Regions from separate parts of the Stenotrophomonas sp. 63632_Sma genome, predicted to be linked through region 2. Evidence: riboswitches for the same ligand, from Rfam matches in the RefSeq annotation. Region 2 holds a riboswitch; the other holds the start of a gene.
The links. A riboswitch is a leader RNA that binds a small molecule or an ion and turns the genes downstream of it on or off. The one in region 2 is predicted to bind cobalamin.

Region 1 (14,440 bases), 270 kb from region 2:
CGCCACCGAACAGGGCGTGCTGCGCCTGTCGATCGCCGCCTCGCTGCTGCTGGCCGCCGCCGCAGTGGTGTTCGGCCTGCTGGCCAATTCCTCGCTGATCATCTTCGACGGCATCTACGGCCTGATCGACGTGGTAATGACCTGGCTGTCGCTGCTGGTGGCGCGGTTGATCGCGCTGTCCACGCAGACCGACGCCCTGCAGTCGCGGCTCAACCAGCGCTTCACCATGGGCTTCTGGCACCTGGAGCCGATCGTGCTGGGGGTGAGCGGCACGCTGATGATCGGCGCGGCGCTGTATGCGCTGGTCAATGCGGTGGACGCGTTGATGTCCGGGGGCCGCCACATCGCCCTCGGCCCGGCCATTGCCTTCGCCGGGCTGTCGATCGTGGGCGAAGGCGCGCTGGCCTGGTTCATCCTGCGCGCCAACCGCCGCATCGGCTCGGAGTTCATCGCATTGGACGCGAAGAACTGGGTGATCGCGGCCAGCATGTCGGCCTGCTACCTGCTGGCTTTCCTCGGCGGCGTACTGGTGCAGGGCACGTCGCTGGCGTGGGTCGGGCCGTACATCGACCCGGCCATCCTCGCCTTCGTCTGCGTGCTGGTGATGATCGCCCCGCTCGGCACGGTGCGCCGGGCGCTGGCCGGCATCCTGCTGGTCACCCCGCCGGAACTGCAGGCCCATGTGGATGCAGTGGCACGCGGGATCGTGGCCAAGCACGGCTTCGTCGAGCACCGCAGCTACGTGGCCCAGGTGGGGCGTGGCGAGCAGATCGAGCTGTTCTTCGTGGTACCGGAAAACGACCCGCCGCGGCCCCTGGTGGAATGGGACCAGCTGCGCGACGAGATCGGCGATGCACTGGGCGAGGCCTCGCCGGACCGCTGGCTGACCATCATGTTCACCACCGACCGCGAGTGGACGATCTAGGCCAGCAGGACGATCGATCAAGTTTTTCGTACGCATTGCAACCCAACGTACGCAGAAACCGGGCAAAGTAGGCTCCAACGCAACACCCACCCACCGACCAGGAGCATCCCGATGTCCATCGAAAAGGTTCTGTACACCGCCCAGGCCACCTCCACCGGCGGCCGTGAAGGCCGTTCCGTCTCCTCCGACAACGTGCTGGATATCCAGCTGTCGACCCCGCGCGAGCTGGGCGGCGCCGGCGGCCCGGGCACCAACCCGGAACAGCTGTTCGCCGCCGGCTACTCGGCCTGCTTCCTGGGCGCGCTGAAGTTCGTGGCCGGCCAGGCCAAGGTCGCGCTGCCGGCCGACACCACCGTGACCGGCAAGGTCGGCATCGGCCAGATCCCGACCGGTTTCGGCATCGAAGCCGAGCTGACCATCAACGTGCCGGGCGTGCCGCGCGAGCAGGTGGAAGATCTGGTGCAGAAGGCGCACATCGTGTGCCCGTACTCCAACGCCACCCGCGGCAACATCGACGTGACGCTGATCGTTGCCTGATGCGGTGATGCCGGCCAGCGGCCGGCACTACCACTGCAGAAAAAAATGGGCGGATGCCGGTCGAAACCGAACATCCGCCCATCCCACCTTCGTTGTCCCGCACGGGGGCATGAGGTTGCCGGCCAGCGGCCGGCACTACCAGGTCACTTCTCGCTCGTAATGAGCTGCACGACGCTGGAGAAATCCAGCTTGCCGCGGCCAGCCTGGTGATTCATCGAGTACAGGTTGCGGGCCACTTCGCCCAGCGGGATCGAGGCGCCGACACTCATCGCCGCTTCCACCGCCAGGCCCATGTCCTTCAGCATCAGATCACTGCCGAAGCCGCCGCTGTAGCCGCGCGAGGCCGGGGCGTTTTCCAGCACGCCCGGCCACGGGTTGCACACTTCGGTGGCCCAGCTGCGGCCGGTGCTGACCGCCATCATCTGCGACAGCACCTTCGGGTCCAGCCCGTGCGCCACGCCGAGGGCGATGGCTTCACCGGTGACGGCCATGATCACGCCCAGCGCCATGTTGTTGCACAGCTTGGCCACTTGGCCGGCACCACTGGCGCCCACATGGAAAATGTTCTTGCCCATCGCCTGAAGCACCGGGCGGGCGCGCTCCAGCGCATCCTCCTCGCCACCGACGATGAAGGTCAGGGTGCCGGCCTGGGCACCGGCGGTACCGCCGGACACCGGTGCGTCGATCATCTGCAGGCCACGTGCGGCAGCGGCTTCAGAGACCTTGCGGGCGCTGGCCGGTGCGATCGTGCTGCAGTCGATGACCAGTGCGCCTGCCGGAATCGCGGCCAGAATGCCGTCATCGCCCAGGTACACGCCTTCGACGTGGCGGCTGGCCGGCAGCATCGAGATCACCACCTCGGCATCGGCCAGGGTTTCGCGCGCCGATGCGGCCGCGCTGGCGCCGGCATCGACGGCGGCCTGCACCGCGGCCGGGACCAGATCGAACACGCGCACGGTGTGGCCGTTCTTGACCAGATTGGCGGCCATCGGGCCACCCATGTTGCCCAACCCGATGAATGCAATGCGGCTCATGCAAGGCTCCTTTCAACAAGGGGAGTGCCCAGGTCGGCCAGCGGATGCGCGGCATCGGCCCAGGGGGAAGCGAAGAAGGTGTCGGCCCACGCGCCGGTGGCCTCGGCCAGAGTGGCCGGGTTCCACTGCGGATTGCGGTCCTTGTCGATCAGCAGCGCGCGGATGCCTTCGGCGAAATCACCGTGGGCGGCGCAATGCAGGGCGACGATGTACTCCAGGCGATAGATCGCGGCCAGGCCCTGGCCGGCACTGCGTCGCTGCAGCTCGTACGACAGCCGTGCCGAACCGGGTGCACCGGCGGCGAGGGTCTTCTGCGCCGCCTGCAGCCAAGCATCGTCGGTCTGCAGAGTGGAGATGCGGCCGATGATCGCTGAGAGGTCATCGCCTTCGCACAACGCATCAACCTGCGCCGCATTGGCCAGCAGCGGGCCGGTGACGGCGTCACTGGCATGCGACTGCAGCAGATGGCTGAGCCGTTCGTGGTTGTGTGCGGCATCGCTGGACCACGCGACCTGCAGCAGCGCATCGAACACCGCGCTGCGGCGTTCTTCGGCCACGTGCACGTCGGCCAGGCCGGCGTAGATGGCGTCGCCCGGATTGAGCAGCGCGCCGGTCAGCGCCAGGAACAGGCCGCCCTTGCCCGGCACGCGCGGCAGCAGCCAGCTGCCACCCACATCGGGGAAAAGGCCGACGGTGATTTCCGGGAAGGCCAGCTTGGAGCGCTCGCTGACCACGCGGTGGCTGGCGCCGGACATCAGGCCGATGCCGCCGCCCATCACGATGCCGTGGCCCCAGCACAGGATCGGCTTGGCGTAGGTGTGGATGAGGTAATCGACGCGGTATTCAACGTCGAAGAACTCGGCGGCGTAGTCGTTCTCGCGGATGTCGCTGCGGCCGGCCTCGCGGAAGGCGACCATGCTCTGGTACAGGCTGTGCAGGTCACCGCCGGCGCAGAACGCCTTTTCACCAGCGCCCTGCAGCACCACCATGGCGATGCCATCGTCGTCGGCCCAGGCATTCAACTGCTTCAGCAGCAGGTGCGCCATCGGCAGCGAGAAGCCGTTGAGCGTACGCGGCGCATTGAGCGTGGCGATGCCGATGCGCGTGCCGTTGCTGGCGGCGCGCTCTTCGAACAGCACCGGTGCGTCGTCGGCAGCGGTGTCGGTGCTCATGCGTTCTTCCACTGCGCGGCGCGCTTTTCCAGGAAGGCGGTCACGCCCTCGACCTGGTCGGCGGTGTCGAACAGATCGACGAAGGCTTCGCGTTCGGCCACCAGCGCCGAAGCGTGGGTGCCGGTGCGGGTGGCCTGCACCAGGGTCTTGCAGGCGGCGATGCTGGTCGGGCTCTGCTTGCCGGCCTTCTTCGCCCATTCCAGCGCCAGCGCCTTGGCTTCGCCCTTGCCGACCTTTTCTTCGGCCAGGCCGATGCGCAGTGCGGTGTCGGCGTTGATGCGCTCGCCCAGCAGGATCATGCGCTTGGCCCAGCCCTCGCCGACCAGGCGCGGCAGGTTCTGGGTGCCACCGGCGCACGGCAGCAGGCCGACGGTGGCCTCCGGCAGCGCAACCTGGGCATGGTCTTCAATGATGCGCAGGTCGCAGGCCAGCGCGCATTCCAGGCCACCGCCCATGGCGTAGCCGTTGATCGCGGCAATCGACACACCACGGAAACCGGACAGCGCCTCGAAGGCTTCACCGAAGCGGCGCGCGGCTTCACGCGCAGCGGCCTTGTCGCCGGAGGCGAACTGGTTGAGGTCGGCACCGGCGGAGAAGAATTTCTCGCCGTCACCGGTGATCACCAGCGCGTAGATGTCGCGGTCTGCGTTGAGCGCGCCCACCAGGTCGCGCAGCGCCGACAGGCTGTGCACGGTCCAGGTATGCGCCGGCGGGTTGTTCAGGGTGACCATGGCGGTGTGGCCATCCACCTCGACCTTCAGGCCTACGTGCTCCTGGGTACGCCAATCCTTCATCGCAGTTCCTCTTCGGTGTTGAGCAGGTGACGGGCAACGATCACCCGCATGATCTCGTTGGTGCCTTCCAGGATCTGGTGCACGCGGCAGTCACGCAGCAGGCGCTCGATCGGGTATTCGCGGATGTAGCCGTAGCCACCATGGATCTGCAGTGCTTCGTTGCAGACGTTGAAACCGGCATCGGTGGCGAAGCGCTTGGCCATCGCGCACCACACGTTGGCGTCGCTGGCACCGGCATCGAGCTTGCGCGCAGCGGTGTGCACCATCTGCCGGGCGGCCACCAGCTGGGTGACCATGTCGGCCAGCTTGAACTGCAGGGCCTGGAACTCGGCCAGTGCCTTGCCGAACTGGCGGCGCTCGCCCATGTAGCGGCGTGCAGCGTCCAGCGCACCCTGCGCGGCGCCCAGCGAGCAGGCGGCGATGTTGATGCGGCCGCCATCGAGCCCCTTCATCGCCAGCTTGAAGCCGCCGCCTTCCTCTCCCAGAAGGTGGCTGACCGGCACGCGGACGTTTTCGAAGGTGATGCCACGGGTGGGCTGGCTGTTCCAGCCCATCTTCTCTTCCTTGCGGCCGAAGCTGATGCCCGGCAGGTCCGCCGGCACCGCAATGGCGCTGACACCGCCGGCACCGGCACCACCGGTACGCGCCATCACCACCAGCAGTTCAGTGGCACCGGCGCCGGAAATGAAGGCCTTGGAGCCGTTCAGCACATAGAAGTCGCCATCGCGCACGGCGGTGGTCTTCAGCGAGGCCGCATCGGAACCTGCACCGGGTTCGGTCAGGCAGTACGAGGCCAGCTTGCTGCCCGAGGACAGATCGGTTCCCCACGCATCGCGCAGCGCCGGCTGGCCCCACTTGGACACCATCCACGACGCCATGTTGTGGATGCTGATGTACGCCGCGGTCGACGGATCGACGTTGGCGAGCTCCTCGATGACGACGGCGGCGTCCAGTCGGCTCAGGCCGCTGCCGCCCACTTCCGGGTCCATGTACAGACCGCAGAAGCCCAGTTCACCGGCCTTGGCGATCGCCTCGCGCGGAAAGATGCCCTCCGCATCCCATCGCGCGGCGTGCGGCGCCAGTTCGGCCTGTGCGAAGTCGCGCGCCGCCTCGCGGTACGCCTGCTGCGCTTCTTCCAGTTCCGTCGTCATCGAGTGGCTCATGGCTGCTCCTGCCGTTACTTCAGGCTGATCGTGGTGTTGACGCCGTGGCTGAGCGTCTCGTCATCGAACCAGCGCGCGGTGACCGTCTTGGTCTGGGTGTAGAACAACACCACCTGCTTGCCATACGGACCCAGGTCGCCCAGCTTGGACGCGCGCGAACCGGTGAACGAGAACAGCGGCACCGGCACCGGGATCGGCACGTTGATGCCGACCTGGCCGACGTCGATGTCTTCCTGGAATTTGCGCGCGGCGGCGCCGGACTGGGTGAACAGTGCGGTCCCGTTGCCGTTCGGGTTGCTGTTGACCATCGCGATGGCCTCTTCCAGCGTCTCCGCTTCGAGGATGACCAGCACCGGCCCGAAGATTTCTTCCTGGTAGATGCGCATGTCGGTGGTGACACCGGCAAAGATGGTCGGGCCAACGAAGTTGCCCTTCTCGAAACCATCGACCTGCGGCTTGCGGCCGTCGAGCACCAGCTTGGCGCCCTGCTCCACGCCCGAGGCGATCAGGCCTTCCACGCGCTCGCGGGCGCTGCAGGAAATGACCGGGCCTACATCGGTGCCGGCGACGGTGCCGCCGCTGACCTTCAGGGTCTCGGCCTTGGTGACCAGGTCCTGCACCCAGTTGCGTGCTTCACCCACCAGCACCAGAGTGGAGGCGGCCATGCAGCGCTGGCCCGCGGCACCGAAGGCGGCGCCGACCATCGCGTTGAGGGTCTGTTCCTTGTTGGCGTCCGGCAGCACCACAGCGTGGTTCTTGGCGCCCATCATGCACTGCACGCGCTTGCCGGCCAGCGAGGCACGGTTGTAGACGTGGGTGCCGACGCGGGTGGAACCGACGAACGACACGGCCTTGATGTCCGGGTGGTCGCAGATCGCGTTGACCACTTCCTCGCCGCCGTGGACGACGTTCAGCACGCCCTTCGGAATGCCTGCTTCCAGCGCAAGCTCGACCAGGCGCATGGTGACCATCGGGTCCTGCTCGGACGGCTTGAGGATGAAGGTGTTGCCCGTTGCAATCGCCATCGGGAACATCCACAGCGGGATCATCGCCGGGAAGTTGAACGGGGTGATGCCGGCGCACACGCCCAGCGGCTGCATGATCGTATAGGTATCCACGCCATTGGCCACGTTGTTGGCCAGTTCGCCCAGCTGCAGGTTGCCGATGGCGGCGGCGTGCTCGACCACTTCCAGGCCGCGGAACACATCGCCTTCGGCGTCCGGCAGGGTCTTGCCCTGTTCGGCGGTGAGGATGTGGGCCAGCTCGCTCATGTTCTCGCGGATCAGCTGCTGGTACTTCAGGAAGATGCGCGCGCGGGTGCCGATCGGGGTCTTGCGCCAGGTCTTGAAGGCTTCCTTGGCGGCGGCAACGGCGGCGTCCACTTCGCCGGTGGTGGCGAACGGCACCTTGGCCAGCACGTCCTGGGTGGCCGGATTGATCACGTCCTGCCAGTGGGAGGTGGCCGATTCAACGAACTGGCCATCGATCAGCATGCGGATACGGGGCGCTGCAACAGTCATGACGACAATCCCACAGGGTGCGAAAGATGCTTGGCATTATTCACAGCACCCACCTCGATTTCCGGGCTGAATCCGCTTAATCTGGCCAACACGCCAGACGATTCATGTTAATTCTGTGAATTATTCAGCCCCCCAGCGACAACTTGGCCTGCGCCTGCTGCGGCTGCGCGAGCAGCGCGGCTACAGTCAGGCGGATCTGGCACGGGCGCTGGGGCTGTCGGCCAGCTACCTGAACCAGATCGAGCGCAACAAGCGCCCACTGACCCCGGCTGTGCAGAAGAAGCTGGGCGAGGTATTGGGCGACGTTTCCGCACTGTTCGACGAGGATGAGCCCGCCGCGCTGCAGGAAGCGCTGGGCGAGACCCTGCGTGACCTGGGCCTGGCCGAGGTCAGCGCCACCGAACTGCGCGCGCTGGCCGGCAACCTGCCGCAGGTCAGCCGCGCGCTGCTGGACCTGCACCGCCGCCACCTGGCGCTGCGCGAGCATGCCGCCGCACTGGAATTCCAGCTGGGCGAGCCCGGCGCCGGCAGCACCCTGCCCGCTGGCGATCAGGTGCGCGAGTTCTTCAACCGCATGCACAACCACATTCCCGAGCTGGACGAGCTGGCCGAGCAGCTGTTCGCCGAGTGGGGGCTGTCGCCCGGGCACGTGGCACCGCGGCTGCGCCAGCTGCTGGCCGACCGCCATGGCGTGCTGGTGGAAGTGGCCGCACTGCAGGCCGGGCGCGAAAAGCGGCAATACGATGCCGGTGCGCGGCGGCTGTGGCTGCCCGATTACCTGGAGCCCGGCCAGCAGGCGTTCCAGATGGCGGCCGAGCTGGCCCTTCACGGCTACCTGCCGCAGATCGATGCGGTGGTGGCGCGCGCCGGGTTCACCGACGACGCGCGCATTGCGCAGGCGCGGATCGGTCTTTCCAACTATTTCGCCGGCGCGCTGGTGATGCCGTACATGCGCTTCCTGCGTGCGGCGGAAACCAGCAGCTACGACATCGAACTGCTGGCGCATCAGTTCGGCGTCGGCTTCGAAGCGGTCTGCCACCGGCTGAGCACGCTGGCGCGACGCAGTGCGCCTGGCCTGCCGTTTTTCTTCATCCGCGTGGATCGCGCCGGCAATGTGTCCAAGCGCCACTCCGCCACCGATTTCCACTTCTCGCAGGTGGGTGGTTCGTGCCCGCTGTGGATCGTCTACGAGGCGTTCAACCAGCCCGGCCGCATCCTTACCCAGACCGCGCGCATGCCCGACGGGCGCCGCCATTTCTGGCTGGCGCGGCAGGTCAGCAGCGGCCCGGTCGGCCATGGCCAGCCACGCAAGACCTTCGCGGTGGCGCTGGGCTGCGATCTGCAGCATGCCGAGCGACTGGTGTATTCGCTGGGGCTGGATGTGCAGAGCCCGGGTAATTCGGTGTCGATCGGGCCGGGTTGCCGGGTGTGCCCGCGGGAGGACTGCATGCAGCGCGCATTCGCGCAGTTGCCGGGGCGGTAGGGTTGGTTCGGCAGGGCTGCGCCCTGCACCTGCTTCAATCCAAGGCAACAGCAAAAGCAACAGCGGGCTTTCCGTGGGATGGCGGGGTGGATCCGGTTGCGGGGGACGCTGCAAGTCCCCCTCCGGGGCCCGGCCCAGCCGCTGGCGGCTGTGCGTTCGGGCGCTTGCGAAGCAATGCTTCGCAAGCAAAGCGCCCTCACCCATGTAAGCTCGGTCGCCGCTTGCTCGTGTGCGCAGTCCTGCGCACACGGCAAGACCGGGGTTGGGCGTCCTGCCCAACCCGCCCGAGGCATGCCTCGGGCCCATGCGGCTCACGCCCCCGCAACCGGACCCACCCGCCTTCGACAGGTCTCCGCGAGCTGTCGAAACGGCATCCTTTGCTGCTGTGGGTAGGTGTCGACCTTGGTCGACACGGTGGATCCACGTCGTGCAGGGATGCTCTTCGATGAATGTTCGAAATATTCGATTTCGATGGGGTTCCATCCACGCATGGCGTGGATCTACTACCGGGTCAGTAGATCGGCGTCACCTTCATCTGCGGCAGCGGGCGCGGTGCGCCGTCGGTGAGGTCCGGGCCGAGGTCCTCCCAGGTACGTCCCTGCTCGACCATCAGCCCCCACAACTGCTGCGATGCCAGCCGCTTGTCTTCCGAGCCCAGCTTGTACGACGGTGGCGTCGGCTGGCCACTGGCAACCATCGAGTACGCCGCGCGGTAGGCCAGTACCTGCTGCGCCGGGTCGTCGGTGCGCGCCACTTCCAGCGTGTAGCGCTGGTAGGCCGAGGCCAGGTTGCGCCAGCGGATCCAATAGTGGTTCTCGAACGAGAACGAACAGAAGCGCGCACCGGCCAGGCTGCCCTTGTCGGCGATGCGGGTCAGCACGTCCTGCGGCATGTCCAGGTTCATGCCGCCCTCGTCGCCCTGCAGGCTCACATGCACGATGCGGTCGCGGTAGCCCGGGGCACGCGCCTGCAGCAGGTCGCGCCAGTTCTGCATGGTCGCCACCACCGCGAACAGGAAGCGGCCCAGCTCGGCGGCCGCCAACGGCGTGGCGATCGACTGGTAGGTACGCTGCCAACCGTGGCGGTTCTCGGTGGGCAGGAACACAGCATGTTCCAGCGCCTGTCGGCCACTGCTGCCGTGGCTCACGTCTTCGGCGTGCTGCGGGTAGACCAGATTGATGGCGAAGGTCGGCCAGCGCGGCAACGCGGCATCGAACAGGTGGATCGGGAAGTTGCTGCTGATGCCACCATCGGAGAACCAGCAGATGCGGAACGCGGTGATCACCGGTCCGCAGGTCTGCCCGGCACTGGTCAGCCCTTCCATGCTGTCGGCGACGTTGTGCTCCTGGTCGGCCGCAGGTGCGGTCGGTTCACAGCGACGCTCGCGGCGTGAGGGCTCATGCAACGGCACCGCGCTGATCAGCAGCGGGAAGCTCAGGCTCATGCGCGTGGCCACCAGCACCGGCAGCTTCGGGCCCTGCGGCAGGTGGTAGTACCGGCGCCCATCCACCTCCAGTGGCGGGCCGGCCTGCGTCACCAGCCACTGCACCACGCTGGCCGGAAACAGCTGCTCGAACTCCTCGCGCAGGAACCAGAACTGCGCGCCGCCCAGCGGCAGCGTGCGCGGCTCGTTGTGCGACACACAGGTGGTGATCATCTGCAGGCTGATCGCATGCGGGCTGTCCGGCTCGCCGGCATAGCGCGGCGCATCGTGCAGGTCGGCGAAGGTGAGCGGTGCATCCAGCGGCTTGCCGGACAGCTGCTGCAGGCATTCATGCAGCCACTCGGTCAACGCCGGCGTGCGTGCATCGCGGCCGAGGCCGCTGCACAGGCCCAGCAGGTTACGGCGCGCCACCCGCGCTACCCGCAGCGCGGCACCGGCCACGCCGGCACCGTACGCGCACAGCAGTGATGGCAGCAGCGTGGCGGCCACGCCGCTCCAATCGCCGCCCCACCAGCCCAGGCCGAGCAGCAGCGCCAGCGACACCAGCACCTCCAGTGGCGCAATCTCGAACACCGCGATGGCCAGGCACAGCAGCTTGTGTGGCAGGCGGGCATTGCCGGTCAGCACCACCAGCAACCGGTAGGCGGCGCGCGCCCCCCGTGCCGGCTGGAACAGGCTGTAGATGAAGCCGCGCCGCGACAGCTGCGCCGACACCGCCGACAGCCCGCCGTAGCCGGCATCGCCGGGCAGGTGCTCGCCGGCCTGCTGGCGGCGATCACCGCATGCCGCCGCGGCCGCTACGGCTGCAGCGATGGCGCCGGCCGAGGTGCCGCCGATGCTCTTGAAGCGATACTCGCGCGCCAGCGCCAGTACCGCATTGGGGTACACGATGCCGCTGGTGATGCCGCCTTTCATGACCAGATCGCAGTACTTCGCCGCCACGAGCCACCTCCCGTCTGTCGGTGCCCAGTATGGCAAGAGGCGCTCTCACAGCCTGAGAAGCGAGCCACAGCCCTGCGCTTTCATTGGCCCTTGACCATTGGCCTCGACGCGTCCACCGTTGGCACGCCGAAGGTATCCCTGCCGTGGCCTTGATGGCAGCAGGGATTTAAACGGGAATCCGGTGAAGGCGCCTCGCGCGCCCATTCCGGAGCTGCCCCGCAGCGGTGAATGGAAACGAATCCTGCCAACAGCACTGGGCTCACGCCTGGGAAGCGGCGGGTAGTAGGTGGGCTGCGGCCCGTGTCCATCAGCCCGAATACCGGCCCCGGCCGGGGGACACGACCGTCCCCTGACTCGACCTGGAATCTCCGCGGGGAGGTTGCCGGGGCCGTCGTTGTCCTGCGCGTGCAGGCGATGCGGCCGCGCGCGTCCTGTTCACGGTATCCGGCCAGCCCTGTTCACCCACGCGCTGATGCATGGGCCACCGCCGTTGCCGGCGGTCCATGCGGTACCTGACGATGACCGAGCTCCAACGCCCCACCCTGACCCTGCCCGCCGACGGCAAGCGCCTGCTGCTGCATTCGTGCTGCGCGCCCTGTTCCGGCGAAGTAATGGAGGCGATCACCGCCTCCGGGATCGACTACGCGATCTTCTTCTACAACCCCAACATCCACCCGGTGAAGGAGTACGAGCTGCGCAAGCAGGAGAATATCCGCTTCGCCGAACAGCACAACATCCCCTTCATCGACTGCGATTACGACACGGACAACTGGTTCAGCCGTGCACGCGGCATGGAGAACGAGCCCGAGCGTGGTATCCGCTGCACGATGTGCTTCGACATGCGTTTCGAGCGCACCGCGCTGTATGCGCACGAGCACGGCTACGACACCATCAGTTCGTCGCTGGGCATCTCGCGCTGGAAGAACATGGCGCAGATCAACGACTGCGGCATCCGTGCCGCGTCGCGCTATGAAGGCCTGCAGTACTGGGACTACAACTGGCGCAAGGGCGGCGGTGCCAGCCGCATGATCGAGATCAGCAAGCGCGAGCAGTTCTACCAGCAGGAATACTGCGGCTGCGTGTACTCGCTGCGCGATGCCAACCGTCACCGCCGCGAGAATGGCCGCGAACGGATCAAGATCGGCCTGCTGTACTACGGGCAGGACGCTGAGACGCCGCAGGGCGATTGACGTGTGGGCATGGGGCGGCCACGCTGGTCGCCCCTTCTGCTGTACCGGAACTGCCATGACCGCCCTGCCCGCCGATGTCGCCCTGCTGGTGATCGACCTGCAGCCGGACTTCATGCCCGGTGGCGCGCTGGCCTGCGACCAAGGCGATGCGCTGGTGGCACCGATCGCCGATCTGCTGGCACAGCGCCGCTACCGCACCGTGGTGGCAACACAGGACTGGCACCCGGCCGACCATGCCTCGTTCGCCAGCCAGCACCCCGGCCAACGCCCCTTCGAGACCATCCTGCTGCACGCGCAGCCGCAGACCCTGTGGCCGGACCACTGCGTGCAGGGCAGCGCCGGTGCCGCGCTGCATCCGGGCGTGGACTGGACCGTGGCCGACCTGATTCTGCGCAAGGGCACCCGCCAACAGGTGGATTCATACAGCGCCTTCCGCGAGAACCATGGCCCCGATGGCGAGCGCCCGGCCACCGGCCTGGCCGGCTGGCTGCACGAACGCCGCATCCGCGAAGTGCACGTGTGCGGCCTGGCCCGCGACTACTGCGTGCTGTGGAGCGCGCAGGACGCGGTGAGGTCCGGCTTCCGGGTGAAATTCCTGTGGGAGCTGACCAAGCCGGTGACCGACGCCAACGACGCGATGGTGCGTGAAGCGCTGGGCAAGGCGGGGATTTCGATCGCCTGAGGCGTGACCGCCGGGCATGGCCCGGCGCTACCGCGCACGTCGCTTATGCCGCTTGCGCGCTCCTGCCCACGACAACACAATCGATTCATCCAGCCCCCTAACTACGCCCCCCTACAGATCGCGGGACGGCCGAACCGGGGGCTTTTCATTGGATGAAATCAGGATTCGGTAGTGCCGGCCGCTGGCCGGCAACCTCGGGATCTCTGCAGTTGCCGGCCAGCGGCCGGCACTACCGGATAGCACCCGTGGTAGCGCCGGGCCATGCCCGGCGGACGCGGGATGGGCGATTACCGGAACACGACCGTACGGTGCCCGTTGAGCAGGATGCGGTGTTCCACATGGCGGCGCACGGCGCGCGCCAGCACCAGCGATTCGGTATCGCTGCCCAGCCGCACCAGCTCGCGCGGCGCCATCGCGTGGTCCACGCGGGCCACGTCCTGTTCGATGATCGGGCCTTCGTCCAGATCCTCGGTGACGTAGTGCGCGGTGGCGCCGATGATCTTGACCCCGCGCGCGTGTGCCTGGTGGTACGGCTGCGCGCCCTTGAAGCTGGGCAGGAAGCTGTGGTGGATGTTGATCGCACGGCCGGCCAGCGCGCGGCACAGCGTGGGTGACAGGATCTGCATGTAGCGCGCCAGCACCACCAGATCGATGCGTTCGCGCTCGACCAGGTCGATGATCTGCTGCTCCTGCACCGCGCGCGTATCAGCGGTCACCGGCAGGTGGTGGAACGGCACCTGGTAGGACGCCGCCAGCGGCGCGAAGTCGGCGTGGTTGGACGCTACTGCGGCAATGTCCACCTTCAGCTGGCCGCTGTGGGCACGGAACAGCAGGTCGTTGAGGCAGTGCCCCTGCTTGCTGACCAGCACCAGCAGGCGTGCACGGCGGCGGCCATCATGCAGCTGCCAGTCCATGCCGAAGCCGGCGGCGAGCGTGGCCATGGCGGCGTGCACGGTCTCCAGCGGCAGGCCAGCATCGCGATCGAAATGCACGCGCAGGAAGAAGCGGCCGCTCTCCTCGTCGCCGAACTGCTGGGCGTCGAGAATGTTGCAGCCGTGGTCGAACAGCAGGCCGGATACGCGGTAGACGATGCCGGTACGGTCGGGGCAGGACAGGGTGAGGATGGAATCGGGGCGCATCGCCCGAGTGTAGGGCAGCAGCCTGTCCTCGGGATCGATGGTCACCGATGCAACCGACCTGCTTGGTTCAGTCCCAAGCGATACTTGGGTTTCTCCATGGCAAGCTGGTCGGTCATGAACCTGTTGCAACTGATCCGCAGCTTCACCCGCACCGCAGAGACCGGCAGCATTGCCGCAGCGGCCCGCATCCTTGGCATCAGCGCCACCGCAGTCGGCCAGAACATCAACCGGCTGGAGGCGCATCTGGGCGTACGGTTGCTGAACCGAAGTACGCGCCAGCTGGCCCTCAGCGAGGCCGGCGCGTTGTACCTGGCGCAGGTGCGCCACATCGAAGCCGACCTGGCGCGCGCGCAGGCGATGGTCACCTCCGGTGACATCGAACCGGCAGGACCGCTGCGCATCGCCAGCAGCAGCG
Region 2 (14,440 bases):
CCTCACCGATGCCGGCGTCGAGTACGCCGCGCTGGGCCGCTGCCATCAGCTGACCCGCCAGCGCCTGCAGCTGGCGGCACTGGTCCGTGGCGTGGTGGCCCAGTTCGCACCGCTGCCGCTGCCGGTACAGCAGGTGCTGTCGCCGGCAGGCCTGGTCAACGTCAACCGGCATATGCTGGAACTGGCGCTGCGCAACCTGCTCGGCAATGCCCTGCGTTACGCACGGCGGCAGATCCGTATCGCCAGCACGGTCAACGACGGCTGGCTGTGCCTGCAGGTGGAGGACGACGGCCCCGGTATCGCGCCCGAACTGCGCGGCCAGGTACTGCAACCCTATGTGCGGCTGGATCCGGGCAGCCCCGGTTTCGGCCTCGGCCTGGCGCTGGTGCAGGTGGTGGCCGACAAGCATGGCGGCCACGTTGAAGTGACCGATTCGGAGCTGGGCGGTGCCTGCATCCGCCTGCACCTGCCGCTGGAAAGCGGCGGTGCCGTGGAGAGCGAGGCGGCCTGCTAGGCCGCCGGCTCCGCGCGCGGCAACGCGAACACGAACAGCGCGCCACGCTCACTGTCACGCAGTTCGATGCGGCGGCCATGCAGCTGCACGATCCGCTGCACGATCAGCAGGCCAAGCCCACCGTTCTCGCCACGCCGTGCGCCCAGCGCGGCCGGCGCCTGGAACAACTGCGCACGCAGCGCCGCTGCCACGCCGGGACCATCATCGGCCACGCTCACCTCGATGCTGTCCGCGGTCGCACGCAGGCACACTTCGATCCGGCCACCTTCCGGTGCGTGCCGCAATGCATTGTCGAGCAGGTTGGTCAGCACGCGCTCGACCAGGCCCAGGTCGGCACGCACCAGCGGCAGGCCGGGCGGGAACGCGGCGTGCAGGCGCTGGTTGCGTGCCTGCGCCGCCAGCTCGAATTTCTGCAGTACGTCCTGCAGCAGTTCCGGCAGCGCGAACACTTCCCACTCCAGGCGCACTTCGCCATGCTCCAGCCGCGCCAGCTCGAACAGCGCGCGCGCCAGCCGACCAACCTTGGCGCTCTGCGCCAGCGCGATACCGAGGTAACGGCGGCGCTCGTCCGGGGACAGCGTGGCGTCCTTCAGCGCCAGCGTTTCCAGGTAGCCGTGCAGCGACGACAACGGCGTGCGCAGGTCATGCGAGATGTTGGCCACCAGTTCGCGCCGCTGCAGGTCCTGCTGGCGCAGCTGCTGCCATTGCTCCCCCAGGCGCTGCGCCATCTGCGCATGTGCGTGTTCCAGGATCACCAGTTCATCGCGCTCACCGGGCCGCAGTGGCTCCGGCGGCGGCAGTGGGGTCGGCGCGTCGATGTCGAACGCCTGGATGCGTCGGGTCAGGCGCCGCAGCGGACGCGTCACCCAGTAGAACGCCACCAGCCCGGCAAACAGGCCGAGGCCCCCCACCAGCACGACTGACCACAGCGTGGTGTTCCATTGGCTGCCCGCGGCAAGATCGTCGGCGAGCATCTGCCGGTGCTCGCCGACCAGCACCACGTATACATAGCCGGCCGGCCGGCCCTGCACGATCAATGGTGCGGCGCTGAACACCTTGCGGCCATCGGCGCTGCGCGGGTCATCACCGAGGATCGGCAGCGGCGCACCGGCCAGCAGGCGACGCAACGGTGCCACGTCCACCTTGTTGCGCACCAGATGCCCACTGGGTGCATCGTGGCCGAGGATGCGACCCTGGTCGTCCAGCAGGTAGACCTCGACGCTGGGATTGACCGCCATCAGCTGGCCGAACAGCGCACGCACCGCCGCATCGCGCATGCCGCTGGTGTCCATCAGTTCGCTGCGCTGGGCGATGTGTTCGGCCAGGCCCAGCGACAGCCGCTGCACCACTTCCTGCTCATGGCGGGTGTTGGCGCGCATCTGCAGTGCCAGCAACGCCATGCAGCACATCAGCATCAGCGCGGCGATCACCGCCGCCAGCTTCTGCCATAGATTGGGCTTGATCATGCCGCCGCCCCGGCCGGGTCGACCAGCTTGTAGCCGCGGCCCCACACCGTCAGCAGCCGCCGCGGGTTGGCCGGGTCCGGCTCGATCTTGCTGCGCAGGCGGTTGATATGGGTATTGACCGTATGCTCGTAACCATCGTGCTGATAGCCCCAGACCTGGTTGAGCAGCTCCATGCGCGCGAACACCTGGTCCGGATGACGGGCGAAGAACAGCAGCAGATCAAATTCGCGCGGCGTCAGCTCCAACGTATTGCCATCCACCGACGCGGTGCGCGCGACCGGATCCAGCTGCAGCCCGCCCAGCTCGATCGCGCCGGCATCGATGCGCGCGCTCTGCGCCATCGCCTCGGCGCGGCGCAGCAGCGCGCGCACCCGTGCCACCAGTTCCGGCATCGAAAAAGGTTTTGCCAGGTAATCGTCCGCGCCGAGTTCCAGGCCGACGATCCGCTGCGTTTCGCTGCCGCGCGCGCTGATGATGATGATCGGTACATAGCGCGCCATCGCGCGTGCACGCTGGCACACCTGCAGCCCATCCACGCCGGGCAGCATCACGTCCAGCACCAGTGCATCCCACGGGCCGTCCTGCTCGAGCAGGCGCAGGCCGGCATCGCCGCTGGCGGCATGGGCGACGTCGTAACCCTCATCGCCCAGATGCATGCGCAGCAGGTCGGCGATGTGGGCATCGTCTTCAACGATCAGCACGCGTTTGGTGGACATTGGCAGCTCGGGGCCAGTGGGGAAGCTGGCTGCATTGTGGCGCGGGACGGCCGCCGATACCTCACGAAAAATTGAATCCTGCGTGAGGATTCGTTGACCCGGGCGGGCGCAGCATGGCCCCGTCGCCCCTTCCCGGAGTCCGCCATGTCCCTCTCCCGCCGCCATCTGCTGGGCCTGGGCGGTGTTGCCACCGCCGCCGGCCTGCTCGGCCTGGGGGCCTGCAGCCGCGCCGCCCCGGCGGCCGCTGAAGCACGCCCGCCGCGACAGTTCGAGGTCATGCACAGCGATGCGCAGTGGCGCCAGCAGCTGACCCCGGCGCAGTACGCGGTGCTGCGCCAGCAGGCCACCGAGCGCCCGTACAGCAGCCCGCTCAACAAGGAACATCGGCAGGGCACTTTCGCCTGCGCCGGCTGTGCGCTGCCGCTGTTCTCCTCCTCCACCAAGTTCGAGAGCGGCACCGGCTGGCCCAGCTTCTGGGCACCGCTGCACAACGCCATCGGCGAAGACCGCGACGTCACCTTCGGGATGCTGCGGGTGGAGGTGCATTGCCGCCGCTGCGGCGGCCATCTCGGCCATGTGTTCAACGATGGGCCACGCCCGACCGGGCTGCGCTACTGCATGAACGGTGCGGCGATGGTGTTCGTTCCCGGTGCCACTGATGGCACTGCCGACGGCTGGCGGGTGCCGGTCGGTTCTTCCCCTGCTTCCGGAGCCTGACGATGCTGCTGTTGCTGCTTGCCTACCTCGGGGGCGCGCTGACCCTGCTCAGCCCCTGCATCCTGCCGGTGCTGCCGTTCGTGTTCGCGCGTGCCGATCGCCCGTTCCTGCGCAGCACGCTGCCGTTGCTGCTGGGCATGGCGCTCACCTTCACCGTGGTCGCCAGCCTGGCCGCGGTGGGTAGCCAATGGGTGGCGCAGGCCAACCAGGTTGGACGCTGGATCGCCCTGCTGCTGATGGCGTTGTTCGCGGTCGCGCTGCTCTGGCCGCGGCTGGCCGACCACCTGCTGGCACCGTTCCAGCGCGTGGGTGCCCGCCTGAGCGCACGCGCCGATGCGGCGGATGCCGCGGGGCACGGCGGCGCGTGGACCTCGTTGCTGATCGGCATCGCCACTGGCCTGCTGTGGGCGCCGTGCGCCGGTCCAATCCTCGGCCTGGTGCTGACCGGTGCTGCCCTGCATGGCGCCAGCGTCGGTACCAGCACCCTGCTGCTTGCCTATGCATCGGGTGCGATCACCGCGCTGGCGCTGGCGGTGTGGGTCGGCGGCCGGGTGTTCCGTGCGCTGCATGCGAGGCTCGGCCTCGGCGATGTCCTGCGCAAGGTGCTGGGTGTAGCCGCGCTGCTGGCCGTCGTGGCGATCGGCCTCGGCTGGGATACCGGCCTGCTGACCCGTCTTTCAACGGTCAGCACCGCGCGTATCGAACAAAGCCTGCTCGACGCCGTGCCCGGCGCGCAGCCGGCGGCACCGCCGATGATGATGATGGCTGGCCCCAATGCGGGTGCAGATGCACCGCTGCCAGTGGAAGGCACCCTGCCCGCACTGGACGGTGCCACGGGCTGGCTCAACAGCCCTCCGCTGAGTGCACGGCAGCTGCGTGGCAAGGTGGTGCTGGTCGACTTCTGGACCTACTCCTGCATCAACTGCCTGCGCGCGATGCCGTTCGTGCACGAATGGGAACGTCGCTACCGTGACCATGGGCTGGTGGTGATCGGCGTGCACACGCCGGAGTTCGCCTTCGAACGCAACCCGAGCAACGTGATGAAGGCGGTGCAGGAACTGAAGGTCGAGTACCCGGTGGCGCTCGACAACCAGTACACGATCTGGCGCGCGTTCAACAACCGCTACTGGCCGGCGCAGTACTTCGTCGATGCACAGGGCAACATCCGCGGCCACCAGTTCGGCGAGGGCAACTATGCACGCTCGGAACAAGTGATCCGCCGGCTTCTGACCGAAGCCGGGCAGACCAACCTGCCACCACCGGCCGACCCCGCCGCCGCCGACCTGAAGGGTGTGGCCGTGCAGGCCGACATGAGCAACCTGCGCTCGCCGGAGACCTATCTGGGCCACGCGCGTGCCGAGCAGTTCGCCTCACCCGGCGGCCAACGCAGCGATAGCCCGTTCGACTACACGCTGCCAACCACCCTGGCACTGAACCAGTGGGGCCTGTCCGGACGCTGGACCGTCACCGACGAGGCCGCACAGCTGCAGCAGGCCGGTGGCCGCATCGCCTTCCAGTTCCACGCACGTGACCTGCACCTGGTGCTGGCACCGAACGAGGACGGCAAGCCAGTGCGCTTCCGCGTCTGGCTGGATGGCAAGCCGCTGCCCGCCGCCGATGCCGGCAGCGATGTCGACGCCGATGGCAGCGGCGTGGTCAACGAACACCGCCTGTACCAGCTGGTGCGCCAGCACGGCGCGGTCGGCCCGCATCGCTTCGAGATCGAATTCCTCGATGCGGGCGTGCAGGCCTATGCCTTCACCTTCGGTTGAAACGGGAGCACACGATGAAACTCTCTTTTGAACAAGGTATCGCCGCCGGTGTCGCCGGCTTGGTAGCTGCTGCATTGATCGCTGGCGTGCTGCTGGTCGACCACGGCGCAGTCGCGGCACCGCTGGAAGCCAGCGCGCAGGCCAAGGCACTACCGGCGCCCAGCGGCGACGCCGCGTTCCGCGATGACGCCACCCATGCCAGCGTGGTGTTCGCCGGCGGTTGCTTCTGGGGCGTGCAGGGCGTGTTCCAGCACGTCAAAGGCGTGAGCAATGCGGTGTCCGGCTACATCGGTGGCAGCGCGGCCAATGCGCGCTATGAGCGCGTCAGCGGTGGCCAGACCGGTCATGCCGAGGCGGTGAAGATCGACTACGACCCGCGCCAGGTCAGCTATGGCCAGCTGATGCAGGTGTTCTTCTCGGTGGTGCACGATCCGACCCAGCTCAATCGACAGGGGCCGGACCACGGCAGCCAGTACCGCTCGGCGATCTTCAGTGATGACGCACGCCAGCAGGCGGCCAGCCGCGCCTACATCGCCCAGCTCGGCCAGGCCGGCAGCTACCGCGCACCGATCGTCACCCAGCTGGTCAGCGGCCAGCACTTCTACCCGGCCGAGAGCTACCACCAGAACTACATGACCAACTACCCGCAGGCGGCCTACATCCGCTACTACGACGCACCGAAGCTGGCGGCACTGGGCAAGCAGTTCCCGGCGCTGTACCGGCGCGACGCGGCACTGGTGCCGATGCGGTAACGACCCGGGTAGTGCCGGCCGCTGGCCGGCTCCTGCGGATCTGGGGATCGCCGGCCAGCGGCCGGTACCACCTCCCAAAAAAGACGCACGGCCATCCAGCCGTGCGCTTGGGAAGTATCGGCCGTGCCCCGATCAGGCCCGTCCGACAACGACATGCTAGGCTCGCCATCATCATGGGTACAGAACCAGATGGCGGGAAGTTCGATGGATACAGATAACCAGAGCGCGATGATCCCACCCCGCTACCAACGGCTGTCCGATGAACTGGCCGAAGCCATCCACGGCGGACGTCTCCCGGTCGGCAGCCGCCTGCCTTCACTGCGGCAGATGGCCCTGCAGCGAAGGCTCAGCCTGAACACGGTGATCGCCGCCTATCGCCAGCTGGAAGATGCCGGCCTGGTGATTCCGCGGCCCAAAGCCGGCTTCGAGGTCGCGCCGCGATTGTCGGTGCCGGAACGTTCGCTGCGCGACACGCCGTCTGCGCCCACCGCGCCGCTGCAGCAGGTGTTGATGGCTCGCGTGCTGGAGGCACAACGTCGCTCCGGAGTGATCGACCTGGCGTTCGCCGGTCCGCGCGGTCGCCAGTTCTATCCGGGCGCGCAGCTGGCCCGGCATACCGCGCAGGTGCTGCGCCACGGCCAGCAGACAGTGGAAACCTACGCGCGCCCGAACGGCTCCCCCAGGCTGCTGGCGCAGATCGTGCGTCGCGGTCCACGCATGGGCCTGCACACCCACAGCGAGCGGCTGCTGCTGACCCACGGCGCGATGGAGGCCCTGCAGCTGGCGTTGCGTGCGGTTACCCAGCCCGGCGACGCGGTCGGCATCGAGGCGCCGTCCTACTTCAACCTCTACCCCTTGCTGGCCAACCTCGGCCTGCAGGCCATCGAGCTGCCCACCCACCCGCAGCACGGGCTGGATGTCGACGCATTGGATGCGCTGCTGGAGCACACGCCGCTGGCCGCACTGGTGGTGATGCCCACCGTGCACAATCCGCTGGGCTGCACCATGCCGACACCCGCCAAGCAACGCCTGGCCGAACTGGTCAACGCACGGCAACTGCCGCTGATCGAGGATGCGGTGTACGCCGAGCTGCAGTTCTGCGAACCGCCGGCGCCCTTGCTGAAGGCCTTCGATCGCGATGGCTGGGTGATGGTGGTCGGTGGGTTCTCCAAGACACTGGCGCCGGATTACCGTATCGGCTGGCTGGATGGCGGCCGCTTCGCCGAGCGCATCGCGCTGCTGAAATTCCAGTCCACCGGTGGCGAGCCTCAACTGCTCGGCGATGCGGTGGCGGCGTATCTGGAAGCCGGAAGCTACGAGCATCACCTGCACCGCATGCGCCGGCTGTACCGCGAACAGGTGGGACGGCTGCGCCAGCTGGTAGCCGAACACTTCCCGGCCGGCACCCGTGCCACCGAGCCGCAAGGCGGCTTCCTGCTGTGGCTCGAACTGCCGGGCGTGGATACGCGTGAGCTGTTCGAACGTGCGCTGGTAGAGGACATCGTGTTCATGCCCGGCCAGGTGTATTCGCGTGGTGCGCGTTACCGCCACTGCCTGCGGCTGTCGTGCTGCCAGACCTTGGATGCGCGCTTCATCGGTGCGGTGGAGCGGCTGGGTGCGATCGCGCGGGAGCTGGCGGCTGCAGCACGGTAACGCGGGCCGCTGGCCGGCAACCTCGGGATCGCCGAGTGGATGCAGTTGCCGGCCAGCGGCCGGCACTACCCAGGATCATTCGAGCAGGTGCACGCTCAGCGCTTCGCCATCCGCTCCCGGCAGATACGGCAGCCGCCCCCAGCACGGCATCGGCAGGCGCTGCTGCAACGTCGCGATGGAACGACTGGGTGCGATTGCGCGGGAGCTGACAGCTGCAACACGGTAGTCCCGCCCCCCCCCCCCCCCCCCCCCCCCCCCCATCCACCCCCCTTCCCATCCCTCCCGCAGATACGGCAGCCGCCCCCAGCACGGCATCGGCAGGCGCTGCTGCAACGTCGCGATGTTCTCATCCTGGCGCTGCATCACCGGGTCGATGTGGTTGCCGATCCAGCCCAGGCACTCCACGCCGCTGGCCTGCAGCGACTGCGCAGTCAGCCGTGCGTGGTTGATGCAGCCCAGCCGCATGCCGACCACAAGTACTACCGGCAGATGCAATGCACGCACCAGGTCAAGCTGGTCCAGCGTGGTCGAGACCGGCGCCAGCCAACCGCCAACACCCTCCACCACCACGACATCGGCCTGCGCACGCAGACGTTCGAACGCGGCCACGATCGGTGCCAGTTCCACCTGCACGCCATCCTCGGCAGCGGCCAGCTCCGGCGCCAGCGGTTGCCGCAGCGCGTACGGATTCAGGTCGGCATAGTCCGGCACCGGCCAACTGGCCGCCTGCAGCGCCAGCGCGTCCTCGTTGCGCAGGCCCTGCCCCAGATCTTCACTGCCACTGGCCACGGGCTTCATGCCGACTGCGCGCAGGCCGCGCCGGCGCAGTGCATGCAGCAGCGCGGTGCTGGCCGCGGTCTTGCCGATCTCGGTATCGGTGCCGGTGACGAACAGGGCAGGCGGCAGCGTGGCGGGCAACGGCATCGATAAGCTCCAGCGGGGCAACAGAGCGTGCATTATCGCCGGCCCGGCGTGCTTGCTAGACTGCGGGCATGTTCGCCAATGCCTCGCTCACCGGCAGCAAGCCGGAACAATACGCCCAGCTGCTGGAACAGGCCCGTGGCCTGGTCTACGCCGAGTCCGACCGCATCGCCAACGCGGCCAACCTCTCCGCACTGGTCTACCACGCCCTGCCCGACCTGAACTGGGTGGGCTTCTACCTGTATGACGGCAAGGAGCTGGTGGTCGGCCCGTTCCAGGGCCTGCCGGCCTGCGTGCGCATCCCGCTGGACAAGGGCGTGTGCGGTGCCGCCGCCAGCCAGCGCGTGACCCAGCGCGTGGACGACGTCGATGCCTTCCCCGGCCATATCGCCTGCGATTCGGCCTCGCGTTCGGAACTGGTGGTGCCGCTGCTGCGCGGCGATGAACTGATCGGCGTATTCGACATCGACAGCCCGAAGGTCGGCCGCTTCGATGCTGACGACCAAGCCGGCCTGGAGGCGATCGCCCGCGTGTTCGTCGAGGCGCTGGGATGAGCGCACCGAAGCTGCGCAACATCGGCCCGAAGAGTGCGGCGTGGCTGCGTCAGGTCGGCCTGCGCAGCCGCGAGGATCTGGTTGCGATCGGCGCGGTCGGTGCCTTCGTCAAGGTCAAGCGCGCCGGCTTCAAGCCCAGCCTGAACCTGCTCTATTCACTGGAAGGCGCGTTGCTGGACTGCCATTGGCAGGAACTGAGCGAGCCGCAGCGTGAGGCGCTGGTGCAGGATTACGAAGCGCGCATCGCTGCGCATCCGCTGAAGGCGGCCGGCCCCGCTTCGGGCCCGGTGCATGAGCAGCGCTTCGATGCTGACGACGACGCTGAGGACAGCGTGGCCGAGCGCGCGGACGAGGATTGAGGCCTCCGCGTTCCTGGGGATGCCGGCCAGCGGCCGGCACTACCACTGTGATGCGGGATCGGTAGCGCCGGATCATGCCCGGCGAGTGCGGTCAGGGCTGCTGCAGCTCCAGCAGTTCGCCCACCAGCCCGACCTCGCCGCGCTCGAGCCACACCCGCAGGCGTGTGCCGTGGTCAATACGCAGGGCCCAGCACAGCGACATCGGCAGGCCGCAGACCTGCGACAGCACCATGCGCAGCGGGCCGCCGTGGCTGACCACCAGCGTCGGCACCGGATCGTCATCATCAAGCAGGCGATCCAGCGCGCGCGCGATGCGCCGCTCGAAGTGGCCCCAGCTTTCGCCGTTCGGCGGCGGGAATGCATGCGGGTCGGCATGGAAGGCCGCCAATGCATCCTCCGGCAGGTCGAACAGCGACTGTCCGTCCCAATCGCCGAAATCCAGCTCTTCCCATTCCTCGTCCGCTTCCACGTCCAGCCCGCGCGGGGTGGCCAGGGCCATCGCCGTGTGCAGCGAGCGCAGCCGCGGCGAACTGATCACCCGCTCCCAGGGCTGCGCAGCGTAGGCGTCGACCAGTTCCTGCGGCAGGCGGGCCAGCTGCGGTGGATCGCTGCGGCCATCGAGGAACTCATCGCGACCGTTGCCGGCATGGCGGACCAGGTCGAGGATCATGCGTGCGTCCTGTACAGGCAACGCGGGAAAAGCGGAAAACGGGCGGACATCGGCAACGGCACCACGGGATCGAGGGACCATTCTAAGGGCACAGCAAAGGCAGTCGAGCAGGCTCGACGCTACGGGCCGCCTGCGATGCCGTAGACTGCGCGCACTTCCAGGTGACCTGCGGCCACGGCCGGCAGGTTGAAACGGGAAGCCGGTGACGCGTGATTCCACGCCAGGCCGGCGCTGCCCCCGCAACGGTAAGCACGTCAGTTCCAGGCAACAACGCCACTGTGCCGCAGGCATGGGAAGGCGCCTGGACGGTGGCCTCGCGCCACCCGGCGGCAAGCCCGGAGACCGGCCAGGAAGCCTCAGGTCGCGATGCGGTGGGCATGGCGCTGGATGACCGCAGCCTGCGCTGCGGCGTCGGCGCATGCCTGCCTTCGCGGCTCCTCCCCTTCGCCACGCGGGCGTGCGTGGCACCTGGAGTCCCCCATGAAGCTGCAGTCCCGAATGCTGTCCCTGGCCGTGCTGGCCGCCCTGCCCGCGCTGGCCCAGGCGGCCGATGACACCACCGCGCTCGACCAGATCCTGGTTACCGCCACCCGCACCCCGATCGCCCTGCAGGACAGCATCGCGCCGGCCCAGGTGATCGACCGCGCGCAGATCGAATCCAGCCCGGCCACCTCGCTGCAGGAACTGCTGCGCGGCCGCGCCGGCATCAACCTGACCAACTCCGGCGGCCTCGGCAAGCAGAGCTCGCTGTTCCTGCGCGGCACCAACTCGGGCCACACCGTGGTGCTGGTGGATGGCGTGCGCATCAACAGTGCCGACCTCGGCCTGGCCATGTACCAGGACCTGCCACTGGCGCAGATCGAACGCGTGGAAATCGTGCGCGGCCCGCAGTCCAGCCTGTACGGTGCCGACGCCATTGGTGGCGTGATCCAGATCTTCACCCGCCGCAACCAGGGCGATTTCGCTCCGCACTTCCAGCTCGGCGGTGGCAGCAACGGCCTGCGCGAAGCCAGCGGCGGCATCGGCGGTGGCACCGAACGCGGCTGGTTCGGCGCCGACATCGCCTACCAGCATTCCGACGGCATCGATGCCTGCCGCGGCTCCGCCTCGGTGTTCACCGCGGGCTGCTTTGCCGACGAGCACGACCGCGACGGCTACCGCAACCTGTCCAAGAGCCTGCGCGGCGGCTACAGCTTCAACGACCAGTGGACCGTGGAAGGCAGCGCACTGCGCGCCGACGGCAAGAACCACTACGACGGTTACTACAACTATTCGGAAACCCGCCAGCAGGTGCTCGCTGGCAAAGTGCACTACACCCCGTCTGAACGCCTGGCTTTCACAGCCAACGTCGGCCGCAGTGACAACGAGTCGGACAACTTCGGCGCACCGGGGGTGTTCGGCAGCGCCCAGACCCATCGTGACAGCGCCTCGCTGCAGGGCGACTTCGGCGTGGCCGAGGGCCAGCTGCTGAGTGCAGGCGTGGATTGGAGCGAAGACAACCTGGACGGCAGCAGCGCCGGATATCTCGTCGACAGCCGCCGCAACACCGGTGTGTTCGTGCAGTACCAGGGTCGCTTCGGCCGCCATCAGCTGCTGGCCAGCGCGCGCAATGACGACAACCAGCAGTTCGGCAACCATGCCACCGGCAGCGTGGGCTGGGCGATGGAACTGGAGCACGGCCTGCGCGTCAATGCCAGCTACGGCACGGCGTTCAAGGCGCCGACCTTCAGCGACCTGTACGACCCGTGGAGCGGCGTGCCGACGTTGAACCCGGAGAAGTCCAAGAGCGCCAACCTCGGTGTTTCGCAGCAGGGCCAGGGCTGGCACTGGGGCCTGGACGTCTATGAGACCCGCATCGATGACCTGATCACCTACGATGCGTCCACGATGAAAATGCAGCAGGTGGAGAAGGCGCGCATCCGCGGTGCCGAGCTGACCGGTGGCGTGCTGTTGGCCGGTTTCGACATCAACGCGCAGCTGAGCTACACCGACCCGCGCAACCGCACCCATGGCAGCACCCAGTTCGACAACTGGCTGCCGCGCCGTGCGCAGCAGACCGCGCGCCTGGACGTCGACCGCCGCTTCGGTGACGTCCGCGCCGGCCTGACCGTGCAGGGTGCGGGCAAGCGCTATGACAACGCCAGCAACTCGGTGAAGGTTGGCGGCTACGGCACGCTGGACCTGCGCGCCGAGTACGCGCTGACGCCGTCGTGGTCGCTGCTGGCGCGCGCCGCCAACGTATTCGACCGCACGTATGAAACCGTGGCGTGGTTCAACCAGCCGGGCCGCGAGTACCAGCTGAGCGTGCGTTACCAGCCGAAGTGACCGCGACGGTCATGGCAGTGCCGGCCGCTGGCCGGCACTACCATGACCTTCGGCAACGCATCCCGGGTTGCCGGCCAGCGGCCGGCACTACCCAATGCGCCGATCCGGGATTGCCGGCCAGCGGCCGGCACTACCCATTTCGTCAGCCCGGGTTACCGGCCGGCGACCAGGGATGTCCGTTGCATCAGCCCTGCAACCCCGGCAACTCACGCAGGTCGTCGATCACCGCCACCGCATGCGCGGTGGCCAGGTCCAGGCCACGCGGATAGCCGTAACGCACCAGTGCGATCGGCATGCCCGCATCTTCGGCGGCGCGGTAGTCGGTCAACGAATCACCCACCATCAGGCATGCGTCCACCGGCAGCCCGAAGTGCGCGGCGACGTGCCGCAGCGGTTCACCACTGGGCTTGCGCTGCGGCAGGGAGTCGCCACCCAGCACCAGCGCGAACGCATCACCGATGCCCAGGTGCTGCAGCAGCGGTGGCACCAGCGCTTCGGGCTTGTTGGTGCAGATCGCCAGCGGCACGTTGCGCGCACGCAGCTGCGTCAGCGCTTCGGCCACGCCATCGAACAGGCGCGGGCTGCGCAGCAGGCACTCACGGTAGTGCACCATGAACACCGGCATCACTTCGGCCAGGTCGACTTCGCGACCGGCGGCATGCACGGCCTGCTCGACCAGGCGGCGCACACCATCTCCGATCCAGCCCAGCACCGTGGCTTCCGGCACGCGTGCCACACCGATGTCCTCCAGCGTGCGGTTCAGTGCTTCGGCGATATCGGCGGCGCTGTCGACCAGCGTGCCATCAAGGTCGAACACGACCAGCGGATAGGGATACGACAAGGGACGGCACCTGCATGACGTGGGGCCGTCCATTGTACGCCGCTGGTTTTTGCGCCGATCCGCCTCAGCCGATCCGGCGCGCGCGGGTCGCCAGGAAGGTGGGCAGATAGCGATCGATCAGGAAGCGCGGCTGCGGCTGCCAGTCTTCCATGAAGCGATCGATGATGAAGCCGGCATCGAGCTGACCACCGATCAGTTCGGTCAGGCTGTGGCCGAAGGTCAGCGCGTCACCCCGTGCCAGCTTCGCCTCGCGCTCGGCCGGCGCCAGGTCTTCCAGGTCCGAATAGGGAATGGCGTACTGTGGCCGGATCAGGCCTTGTGCATCCAGCTGCGGATCGCGCGCGCCAACGAACAGCACCGGGTTGTAGAAGCTGGCCATCAGCATGCCATCGCGTGCCAGCACGCGGCGGCACTCGGTCCACACCGGGCGCACATCAGGCACGTACAGGTTCGAGATCGGGTGGAACACCACATCGAAACTGTCGTTGGCAAACACGTGCAGATCGCGCATGTCGCCCTGCACGGTGCGCAGCTGCAGGCCATCGCGCGCGGCGACCCTGCGGTCCTGTTCCAGCTGCCCGTCGGAGAGATCGAACACGGTGACGTCAGCGCCCGCAGCGGCCAGCACCGGTGCCTGCTGGCCACCGCCCGAGGCCAGGCACAGGATGCGACGGCCGCGCACATCACCCATCCAGTCCAGTGGCAACGCGCGGGGCGTCAGGTGCACCTGCCAGCGGCCTTCGCGCGCGGCGGCAATCGTTGAACTTTCCACCGGGCGCGACCATTCGCGCACTTCGCTGGCCTGGCGGTCCCAGGCAGCACGGTTGTGGTCGATCAAGGCCTGTCCATGGTTCATGTGTTCTCCTTGCCCGGTGGGCGCCAATCCAGATCCTGGAAGGCCGGGCTGGCGAAGCACTCGGCCAGGAAGTCCAGGAATCGCCGCATGATAGCGGGCTGCTGGCGCCGTGACGCGTACACGGCATGAATGCCGAGTTCGTCCAGGCTGAATTCGGGCAGCAGTTCGATCAGTTCGCCACTGCGCAGCAGCGGCGCCACCTGGTAGGTCGGCAGCATGGCGATGCCGGCACCGGCGCGCACCGCCTCCAGCAGCAGCGAGGCCTCGTTGGCACTGATGTTGCCACCCACCGCCACCGACAGCGAACGCCCATCGCGGTGCAGC

Region 1: linked by a shared signal. The riboswitch ahead of ACZK45_RS01050 (epoxyqueuosine reductase QueH) and the one ahead of btuB (TonB-dependent vitamin B12 receptor) in region 2 are both predicted to bind cobalamin.

The regions. Positions count from the first base shown of each region.
Region 1 is NZ_CM151220.1:231,985-246,424, reverse strand. Features, by position in the region: gene ACZK45_RS01095 (cation diffusion facilitator family transporter) at 1-925, shown strand, start outside; gene ACZK45_RS01090 (organic hydroperoxide resistance protein) at 1,037-1,462, shown strand; gene mmsB (3-hydroxyisobutyrate dehydrogenase) at 1,606-2,496, opposite strand; gene ACZK45_RS01080 (enoyl-CoA hydratase/isomerase family protein) at 2,493-3,668, opposite strand; gene ACZK45_RS01075 (enoyl-CoA hydratase) at 3,665-4,462, opposite strand; gene ACZK45_RS01070 (acyl-CoA dehydrogenase family protein) at 4,459-5,625, opposite strand; gene ACZK45_RS01065 (CoA-acylating methylmalonate-semialdehyde dehydrogenase) at 5,640-7,145, opposite strand; gene ACZK45_RS01060 (helix-turn-helix domain-containing protein) at 7,261-8,628, shown strand; gene ACZK45_RS01055 (patatin-like phospholipase family protein) at 9,140-10,987, opposite strand; cobalamin riboswitch at 11,142-11,356, shown strand; gene ACZK45_RS01050 (epoxyqueuosine reductase QueH) at 11,518-12,204, shown strand; gene pncA (bifunctional nicotinamidase/pyrazinamidase) at 12,260-12,886, shown strand; gene purU (formyltetrahydrofolate deformylase) at 13,174-14,025, opposite strand; gene ACZK45_RS01035 (LysR family transcriptional regulator) at 14,140-14,440, shown strand, end outside.
Region 2 is NZ_CM151220.1:500,340-514,779, reverse strand. Features, by position in the region: gene ACZK45_RS02375 (ATP-binding protein) at 1-514, shown strand, start outside; gene ACZK45_RS02370 (sensor histidine kinase) at 511-1,980, opposite strand; gene ACZK45_RS02365 (response regulator transcription factor) at 1,977-2,696, opposite strand; gene msrB (peptide-methionine (R)-S-oxide reductase MsrB) at 2,841-3,413, shown strand; gene ACZK45_RS02355 (cytochrome c biogenesis protein DipZ) at 3,416-5,185, shown strand; gene msrA (peptide-methionine (S)-S-oxide reductase MsrA) at 5,200-5,937, shown strand; gene ACZK45_RS02345 (aminotransferase-like domain-containing protein) at 6,142-7,590, shown strand; partial or broken gene bioD (dethiobiotin synthase) at 7,879-8,514, opposite strand; gene ACZK45_RS02335 (GAF domain-containing protein) at 8,583-9,065, shown strand; gene ACZK45_RS02330 (TfoX/Sxy family protein) at 9,062-9,424, shown strand; gene ACZK45_RS02325 (histidine phosphatase family protein) at 9,516-10,094, opposite strand; cobalamin riboswitch at 10,237-10,459, shown strand; gene btuB (TonB-dependent vitamin B12 receptor) at 10,575-12,419, shown strand; gene gph (phosphoglycolate phosphatase) at 12,604-13,260, opposite strand; gene ACZK45_RS02310 (class I SAM-dependent methyltransferase) at 13,325-14,116, opposite strand; gene ACZK45_RS02305 (LysR family transcriptional regulator) at 14,113-14,440, opposite strand, start outside.